Linked DNA regions of Prosthecobacter dejongeii. The main gene of each other region encodes a partner of the protein of the gene in region 2 in a complex. Links are inferred from orthologs where the notes say so. Each region holds a gene or a part of one and is shown on either strand. Other genes may lie near its edges.

The links.
Region 1: the proteins of carA (region 2) and carB are in contact, whole or in part, in a solved structure (PDB 1KEE), measured with the Escherichia coli proteins. The link is inferred for Prosthecobacter dejongeii from one-to-one orthologs.

Annotation. Positions count from the first base shown.
Region 1 is NZ_JACHIF010000001.1:1,060,117-1,064,921, forward strand. Bases 891-4,805 are described here. They hold carB (carbamoyl-phosphate synthase large subunit), read right to left. Parts: upstream 4,433-4,805; coding sequence 1,091-4,432; downstream 891-1,090. Other genes in these bases: HNQ64_RS04200 (hypothetical protein), read right to left, coding at 891-1,039; HNQ64_RS04210 (Uma2 family endonuclease), read left to right, coding at 4,643-4,805. In the rest of the region: HNQ64_RS04195 (hypothetical protein), read right to left, coding at 1-340; more of HNQ64_RS04200, read right to left, coding at 593-890. UniProt on the Escherichia coli protein: Large subunit of the glutamine-dependent carbamoyl phosphate synthetase (CPSase).
Region 2 is NZ_JACHIF010000004.1:155,554-160,120, forward strand. What follows is about bases 1,782-4,567. They hold carA (glutamine-hydrolyzing carbamoyl-phosphate synthase small subunit), read right to left. Parts: upstream 3,864-4,567; coding sequence 2,700-3,863; downstream 1,782-2,699. Other genes in these bases: HNQ64_RS11200 (alpha/beta hydrolase family protein), read right to left, coding at 1,782-2,557; HNQ64_RS11210 (lysophospholipid acyltransferase family protein), read left to right, coding at 3,993-4,567. Also shown: HNQ64_RS11195 (PadR family transcriptional regulator), read right to left, coding at 28-345; more of HNQ64_RS11200, read right to left, coding at 470-1,781. UniProt on the Escherichia coli protein: Small subunit of the glutamine-dependent carbamoyl phosphate synthetase (CPSase).

The DNA of each region.
Region 1 (4,805 bases), on a different replicon or contig from region 2:
GCCGTTTCGGAATAGGCAAGCCGAATGGCGGGTCCTGATAAATCTTCGTGCAATAGCCGGAAGATGTATCAGCCCTCAAAAGTTCCGCCTTTATTGTATAAATTTTTTCGGATTCGCTGCAATTGGTGCAGATGTATCGAATGAAACAGTAAGACACACTATCAACTTCGTAGGTATTTTTACCTTTTATCAGATGACGTCTCACTCCATTACAATGATCGTGGTCACAATAGATTCTAATATCACCTGGAAACTTCACGCTCGAAAAGCTATTTAAATCAAATAGCCCTTGCACCAATTGGCGAGAGTGAAGGGGCTCGCCTTCAAGGAGTTCACTCAAGGCCATACCTTGCACTGGCCTAAGACCAGCAAGTACCGTAGTTAAAGGAGGCTTTTGGTGATCACTCATTGCTAGTCAATTTTCGGCATTTTAAGCCCCTGTGCATCAGCCGCCTACAGAGACTTTATCGCCTTCAGGGCTGCGTCGGCACCATGAAGAGTGGTCTTAAGGGGGGAGCGGTTTTGCATGGCGGCGGTGCGGATCTTGATCTCGTCCTATCGGATTTTTTTCGGATCAGCGACCTCGAAAGCTCTACCAAATCACTTTCCAAACATTGCCATTGTTGTCTTTAGCCCGGCCAAAACCATGCGTTGGATTCGCCCCTGAAGTGTATCCTTCAAAGTCCACAATAGTGCCTCGGGTTCCCATCAACATGGCGCGGCTTGTTTGCAGGCCACGAACATCACCAGTAGACACAGACGCCGATGAGATCGCCACGGCGCTCCCTTGAGCCGCAACGATTTCTGGACTCATGATGCCCCCTACCACCGTAGCATAGCGGCCTGTGCAGACTTCGCCATCAGGCAGAGTCAAGGCGACGGTACCTGAGCCGTTGCCAGCCCAGGTAAATTTGGCATCCAAAACTTTTCCTCCCTGCACAGCGGGACCTGCCACCGGATAGGCTTTGGCAGTTAACGTGCACGAGGTGATGGAGACCATCGCAGCTAACGCTGACAGCACGAGAAGAGCAGATTTCATGACAGGATCGGGAAGTCGTTAATGGGACAAAGATGGATCTTACTGATGATACTACTGATGATACTCCTGCAACGCCCGCACTTCGACATCCGCAGCCTGCAATGACTTGATCGCTCGCATCGCCGCATCCGCTCCACGGAGGGTGGTCATGATGGGGATGCGGTTTTGCATGGCGGCGGTGCGGATCTTGATCTCGTCCTCGCGGGGGTTTTTCCCAGAGGGGGTGTTGATCACGAGGGCCATGTCCTTGTTCTTCATGAGATCAATGACGTTCGGGCGCTGGCCGCTGGCGAGCTTCGGCAGGATGTTGACATCGGTGCCAGCATCCTTGATGACCTGGCCGGTGCCGGCGGTGGCGTAGAGGGTGAAGCCGAGATCGGCGTAACCTTGGGCGATGCGGGCGACGTTGGCGCGGTCGGTTTCCTTGACGCTGATGAAGACGTTGCCTTTGGTCGGCAAGGTGCCGCCGGCGGCCATCTGGCTTTTGGCAAAGGCGAGGCCCATGTCCATGTCGATGCCCATGACTTCGCCCGTGGATTTCATCTCAGGCCCAAGGGCGATGTCCACGCCCTGGAACTTGCTGAAGGGGAAGACGGCTTCTTTGACGCTGAAATGCTTCGGATGAACTTCTTCGGTGAAGCCGAGTTCCTTGAGGGTCTTGCCAGCCATGATCTTGGCGGCGAGCTTTGGCAGCGGGACGCCGATGGCCTTGCTGACGAAAGGAGCGGTGCGGGAGGCACGTGGGTTGACCTCGATGACGTAGAGGTCGTCGCCTTTGACGGCGAGCTGCATGTTCATGAGGCCGCGCACGCCGAGGGCTTTGGCCAGCTTTTTGGCGGCATCGCGGATGCGGTCCTGCATTTCAGCGCCGAGGCTGAAGGGAGGGATGACGCAGGCGCTGTCGCCGGAGTGAATGCCGGCCTCTTCGATGTGCTCCATGATGGCACCGATGACGGTCGTTTCGCCATCGCTGATGCAGTCCACGTCCACCTCAGTGGCGTCTTCCAGGAAGCGGTCCACCAGCACGGGGCGGTCGGGCGTGGCCTCGACGGCATTCTTCATGTAGTGGGTCAGTTCGGCATCGCTATAGACGATCTGCATGGCGCGGCCACCGAGCACGAAGCTGGGGCGCACGAGGCTGGGGTAACCGATGCGGGCAGTGATGGCCAGGGCCTCTTCCAGGGAGGTGGCGGTGCCGCTGGCGGCCTGGTGCAGGCCGAGTTCATCCAAGAGGGCGGCGAAGAGCTTGCGGTCTTCGGCGAGCTCGATGTTTTTCGGGCTGGTGCCGATGATGCGTACGCCGTTTTCTTCCAGGCCTTTGGCGAGGTTCAGCGGGGTCTGGCCGCCGAACTGGACGATGACGCCGAGCACCTGGTCGTTGCGGTTTTCGCGCTCGTAGATGTTCAGCACGTCTTCCAGGGTCAGGGGCTCAAAGTAGAGCTTGTCGCTGGTGTCGTAGTCGGTGGAAACGGTCTCCGGGTTGGAGTTGACCATGATGGTCTCATAACCCAGTTCGCGCAGCGCGAAGGAGGCATGGACGCAGCAGTAATCGAACTCGATGCCCTGGCCGATGCGGTTTGGACCACCACCCAAGATCATGACCTTCTTGCGGTCATTGTCGCGGACTTCGTCCTCGGTGCCGTAAGTGGAGTAGTAGTAAGGAGTCTGCGCTTCGAACTCGGCGGCGCAGGTGTCCACAAGGCGGTAGGTGGGGATGATGCCGAGCTTCTTGCGGGCAGCGCGAATCTCTTTTTGCCGTGTGCGGCACATATGCGCCAATTGTGCATCCGAGAATCCAAGCTTTTTGTAGCGGCGGAACTCACTAGCACTGAGGCTTCTCCAGTCCAACTTCTCCAGCTTGTCTTGAGCAAGCTCGAGATCGGTATCGTTATCTGGATCGAGATCGAAGCGGGAACGAATGAATTCGGGATCGTTTCGGCATTCTGCTATCGCGAGCGCTTTGTCGGAAATAACCAATGTTTCCTTCACAATCTCCTCAATCTGCCTCAAGAACCACCGGTCAATCTTGGTGAGGCTGAAGACCTTCTCGACGTCCCAGCCGATGGCGAAGGCCTGGCCGAGGAAGAAGATGCGCTCGGCATTCGGCACCGTGAGCTTGGTGGTGAGGGTTTCTTCGTCCACCACGACATCGGCTCCGTCGCCGATCAAACCGAAGCGTTTGATTTCCAGGCTGCGCAGGGCTTTCTGGAGGGACTCTTTGAACGTGCGGCCAATGGCCATGGCTTCGCCCACCGACTTCATCTGCGTGGTGAGGGAGGTATCGGCACCGGGGAATTTTTCGAAGGTGAAACGCGGGATCTTGGTGACGACGTAGTCAATGGTCGGCTCGAAGGAGGCGGGGGTCTCGCGGGTGATGTCGTTCTTCAGCTCGTCGAGGGTGTAACCGACGGCGAGTTTGGCGGCGATCTTGGCGATGGGGTAACCGGTGGCCTTGGAGGCGAGCGCAGAGGAGCGCGATACGCGCGGGTTCATCTCGATGACGATCATGCGGCCCGTGTCCGGATGGATGGCGAACTGGATGTTGGACCCGCCCGTCTCCACGCCGATCTCGCGGATGCAAGCGAAGGAGGCATCGCGCATGATCTGGTACTCGCGATCCGTCAGGGTCTGGATAGGGGCGACGGTGATGGAGTCGCCCGTGTGGACGCCCATGGGGTCCAGGTTTTCGATGGAGCAGATGATGACGCAGTTGTCTGCCTTGTCCCGCATCACTTCCATTTCGAACTCTTTCCAGCCGAGCAAGGACTCTTCGATGAGCACTTCACTGACGGGGGAAAGGTCCAGGCCGCGAGCGGTGATGGTTTCAAATTCTTCCTTGTTATACGCGATGCCGCCGCCAGTGCCGCCGAGGGTGTAAGCGGGGCGGATGATGAGGGGCAGGGTGCCGATCTCTTCAGCGATTTTGCGGGCTTCCTCAATGGTGTGGGCGACGCCGGACTGCGGCAGGTCCAGCCCGATGGCGAGCATGGCGTTCTTGAACTTGAGGCGGTCTTCGCCTTTTTCGATGGCGTCGGGCTTGGCGCCGATCATGCGCACGCCGTGTTTTTCCAGCACGCCGGAGTGGTGCAGGGACATGGCGGTGTTCAGCGCGGTCTGGCCACCCAGGGTGGGCAGGAGGACGTCGGGCTTTTCCTTGATGATGATCTTCTCAACGATCTCTGGGGTGATCGGCTCGATGTAGGTCCGGAAGGCGAATTCCGGATCGGTCATGATGGTGGCCGGGTTCGAGTTGATCAAAACGACCTCGTAGCCTTCCTCGCGCAGAGCTTTGCAGGCCTGGACACCTGAATAGTCGAACTCACAGCCCTGGCCGATGACGATGGGGCCGGAACCGATGACGAGGATGCGTTTGATGGAGGGATCTTTGGGCATGGAGGCGGAGGGCGGAGAGAGAAGAGAAAGCTTAGGTTGGGGCTTTCAAGGCTGCCACAGGGGGAGGCGGCGGTTCCGGGAACCGCTCATCTTTGCGGCGGCAGCCGGGAAAGCGCGGCATCTTGCACAGAGCCAGCGCGCTGTAAAGGGCGGAGGATGAAGATGTGTTGCCGGAAGGCTCTGTTTGTGGAATTTTTTGCACCGAAAGCCATGAGTGCGCTGAGGATGTTGCCAAAGACACAAAACCGAACGGCCTTCAATCTGGACCGTTGGGATGAACTGGCCAGTGACGACTTTGTGCGAAACTGGCCGGGGAGAATCGAAACGGATCGGTTTGGCCGAATGGTAGCGTCCCGATATGAAAATTATGGAC
Region 2 (4,567 bases):
AAGAAAGCAAATTTTTGCCTCCAAACCTTAGTGTTTGTTCACTTCCACACCTAACTCCTTGAGCTGCTTACGCACGACTTTTAGCACCTCTCGCCCAGAGGCAGTGATCCGGTAGGCACGTGGAGCCTTGGGACCACGGTCGGCTTCGACCGTAGAAACTAACCAGCCATTTTTTTCCATGCGTTTGAGCAAAGGATAAAGAGTGCCTGGGCTCACATCATAACCATGATGTCGCAATTCTTTGATCATCCACTGACCAATCACATCCCCATCTGTGGCATGGTACAAGATATGCACCTTCCAAAAGGAAAGGAGAATCTCGCGATTGATGAGTTTTAGATCCATGACAGCCCTGAGAATCTGAGGGCATTTCATCCAAAAGCCAAGTCTCGATTGGGAGACTTCATAACATGGACATAAGCTGTCCTCTGGGACCTGAATCAAGCCTTGCCACCTATCTCAACAATCTTCAGTTTGCAGGTTTGCGAATTTGCCATTGTTTCTCTTCCCAGCCCAAATTTTTGATAGTGATATTGGCGTAATCCCATGGGGCAGGATCTGGGCTGTACAGAATAACGCGGGTTCTCTCTGCTGCCAGCGTGGCAGCTTGGGGAATATCTAAAAATTTCAAGACGTTCAGGTAGGCCGGACCTTGCCGATGACTGGTGGGTAGATCATGCAAATCCAAACGGGTGATTCCCTCTTCAAACAGCGAGGCGTAAAGGGCATTTGCGGCCATCTCCCGGTGACCCTGCAACCACAGCGGTGTCTTAGAAAAACCGGGCACCTTTTTCAGGATCTGCACCGTGCGGCGGACGTCCCAGACGCGCATGGAATCCAGAGTCTGTCCTGCTAAATAAAAACGCCGCAGCCGCTGTGTCTGCGCTTTCTCGCTGCCTTGCCATTCGGTGGGCCCGATGCCGCGTGGGCAAACATAGGCCATGCCCCATTTGAAGCTTTGGAACATTTTCTTCTCGCTTTCAAAAGCGCTGTCATCTTTAACCGCTGTGGAGGGGCCTTCGATGAGTTTGCCAAATCGCGCTCCATAGGTTGCGGTGAAGTCCTGCCAGCCATGGGCATCCAGGACATTGAGCGCGACCAGTTCTAAATCCTCAGCCCTGAGACCTTCCCGATGGGCGATGTAGAGCCGCAAGCGAAAGGCACTGTCGGTTTGAAAATCATAAGCGGTTAGGCTCACTCCATCTCGTGTGGTGATGCCTGCCGACGCCAGAGTCAGAGCCGGGGCTTCCTGAGGCCAATTCACAAAGACTTTTTCCTGGAGGGATTTCATCCACGCAGCTTTTTGGGTTTCCCATTCTATCTTGGTTGTGATAGGGGCTGGAGCGGCAGCAGCGGGGACAAAACTCTCGTCTATCCTTGTATTTTTTTCATCTTTGGGGAGCTCTTTGAAGACTTGCAGAACTTCTGGTTCTAGAGACTTCTTGGCACCTTCGTCAAGCACGGCCATGGGATCGGCACCTTTGAGGTGGCGCTCGAACCAGTGGAAAGCACCGTTATTGAGCGGCTGTAGGTCCTTGTGTGGACCCTCGGCTACCTGGAGGCCAATATTCTTTTCCTGGCCTAACAGAGAGTAGATGCGGCGGACGTTCTGGTAGATGTTGAAGACCCCGTCAATGGGGAAGATGTCGTCCTTATCGGTGTTGCAGATCAATAAAGGACGCGGGGCCACTAGGGCGACAAGGCGGTCGTAATCCCAGCGGTAGGTATTCACCTGGAACATGCAGTCGCAGTGGCCTTCGATACAGCCATCCACCACGTGATTACGCATCGTGGTCACACCTGCTGTGGGGGCTGCTGCCTTGATCCTTTCATCCAGCGCAGCTATCCACCAGGAGTAGGCTCCACCGCCACTTCGTCCCGTGATGCCAAAGCGTGTTTTGTCCACTTCAGGTCGGGTCTCCAGGTAATCCAGGGCGCGGATGCCGGCCCAGGCCTCCAATCCTGCCGGGGTATAGCCGCGTGACATCCACCACCAGCGCCCCTTGCTGTAGGTGCCATGGTGCTCGCCCCGAATCTCGCCTAACTGCACAGTATCAATGATCAGGCAGGCATAACCATGCCGGGCAAACCAGATCCCGTGATGGTGGTAGCTGGTCTTGTTTCCATAACTCACGCTGCCTTTCATCACGCTGGCGTGACCGCAGACGTAGAGGATGGTGGGCAGCGGGTTTTCCACCTGGGTGGGCAAATAGAAATTGGCCGTTACGTACAGACCCGGAACCGCCTGGTAGTGCATGTTTTCAATCAGGTACCCATCGCCTTTCACCTCGCTCGTCTTGGTGGCCTGGAGGGGCGACTTTAACGGCATAGGCTCCAGCCCCAGCATCTCGGCGAGCTGCGTGCGGTACACGGGGGCCTTGGCCAGCCAATCCTGTGCCGTGGTAATGTCTTTCAGGCCGCCATTCTTCTCCATGTCCTCCGTCTGCTGCTGCATGTAACTGTCCAGCATGCGCGCACCGGGTGAGTCCGGGGTCTTTTCAGGGAAACGCCCGGCATAGACAGTCAGCGGCAATAGAAGCAGGAGAAGGGACTTCATGAAGTAATGAAAATACTCTCCATGAAGTGATGATCTTGTCGCCGGAGTTGATACTGGGCTGACGACTCTCACCGCTAAAAAAAATGACGGGTCGTCGAGACCCGTCATTCGTTTGGTATTAAGCTTTAAGGCTAGACTGATTTTAATCTGCGCTGTCTATCAGCTTGGCGAACTCGTCGAAGAAGTACTTCGCGTCATTCGGTCCGGGTGCGGCCTCTGGATGGTATTGCACGCTAAGGACGGGTGCTTCGCGGTGGCGCATGCCTTCCACAGTGCCATCGTTGAGGTTGATGTGCGTGACTTCCACATTGGAGGGCAGGCTGGCGGGATCAATGGCAAAGCCGTGATTCTGGCTAGTGATGGAGACTTTACCGGTGCGCAAGTCTTTGACGGGCTGGTTACCACCACGATGGCCGAATTTCAGTTTGAAAGTTTTGCCACCGTAGGCGTGACCCAGAATCTGATGACCTAGGCAGATGCCAAACACTGGAGTCTTGCCGATGAGCTGTTTGACTTCATTGTGGATGTAACCCAGCGCAGAGGGATCTCCGGGACCATTAGAAAGGAAAACACCGTCTGGATTGCGCGCCAGCACTTCCGCCGCCGTGGCGGTGGCCGGGACGACGGTGACGTGGAAGCCACTTTGGCGAAGGCCGCGCAGGATATTGCGCTTCATGCCAAAGTCATAAGCGACGATGTGGTGGCGTGCCTCAGGCAGAGGGTGAAAGGCACCTTCAGGGCCGCCTTCGCGGTTCTGGCTAGGGCTTGGGATATCCCACTGGCGGCTGAGTTCGCTCTCTGGATCCCACGTGTAAATGCTTTTGGTCGTGACTTCTTTGACGAAATCGCTGCCGCTCATCGGTGCACTTTCCTGGGCCAATTTCACGGCCTCTTCTACAGTGCTGACTTCAGTGGTGATGACGGACCGCATGGCTCCTAAGGTGCGTAGGTGCTTGGTCAGGGCGCGGGTATCAATCCCTTGGATACCAGGAATGTTGTGCTGCTTCAGGTAAGCATCCAGAGACTGAGTGCTACGCCAGTTGCTGGGCACATCACAAAGTTCTTCAATGACGAAGCCACGCACGTGGGGCTCATTACTTTCGTCATCCAGTGCATTGATGCCGTAATTACCGATCATTGGATAAGTCATGGCGACGATCTGGCCACGGTAGGAGGGATCGGTCAGGACTTCCTGATAACCGCACATGGAGGTGTTAAAGCAAATTTCGCCCGTGCGGGTGCCGGGTGCGCCAAAGGATTCACCTTCAAAATATCTTCCGTCTTCGAGTGCCAGGATTGCTTTCATTAAAAATGGGAAACTTGGGCACCTAGCGTCGTTGTGCGATGAATGCAAGAGGCGGATGCAATGTCTCTGTGAAGTGAGGTGGAAGAATCGAGGTTGCAGGGAGGCAGACTTGCAGATTCAATCGGTCCAATGATTTCTGGTCTCATCGCAGGCTCCTTACGCATGGCCACTGGGGCGCTCGCCCGTTGGCATGGCTGCGGCCCGGAACTCCGCCAGCGTATTTATTTTGCCAACCACACCAGCAACTTGGACGGTCCCCTCCTCTGGGCCAGCCTGCCCGCCCCCCTCCGAATGCGCACCCGCATGGTGGCCGCCCATGATTACTGGAGTCTCGGGAAACTGCGCCCCTGGCTGGCTCAAAGCGTCTTCCATGCCGTCCTCATCGAACGGAAAAAGCCCACCGCAGAGTGTAACCCACTCGACACCATGCTTCAGGCCCTGGGCGACGACCACTCACTGATCATTTTCCCCGAGGGGGGGCGCCAGACCAGTCCAGATCCGCAACCTTTTAAAGTGGGGCTTTTCCACCTGGCTAAACGCCGTCCGGACGTGGAACTGGTGCCTGTATGGATGGAGAATCTAAACCGAATCCTGCCCAAGGGTGAATTCCTCCCCGCACCGCTTCTTTGCAGCCTCGTTTTTGGCACGCCCATCCGCCTGGAGGTGGGAGAGACGAAGGTGGACTTCCTGGAGCGTGCGCGCCA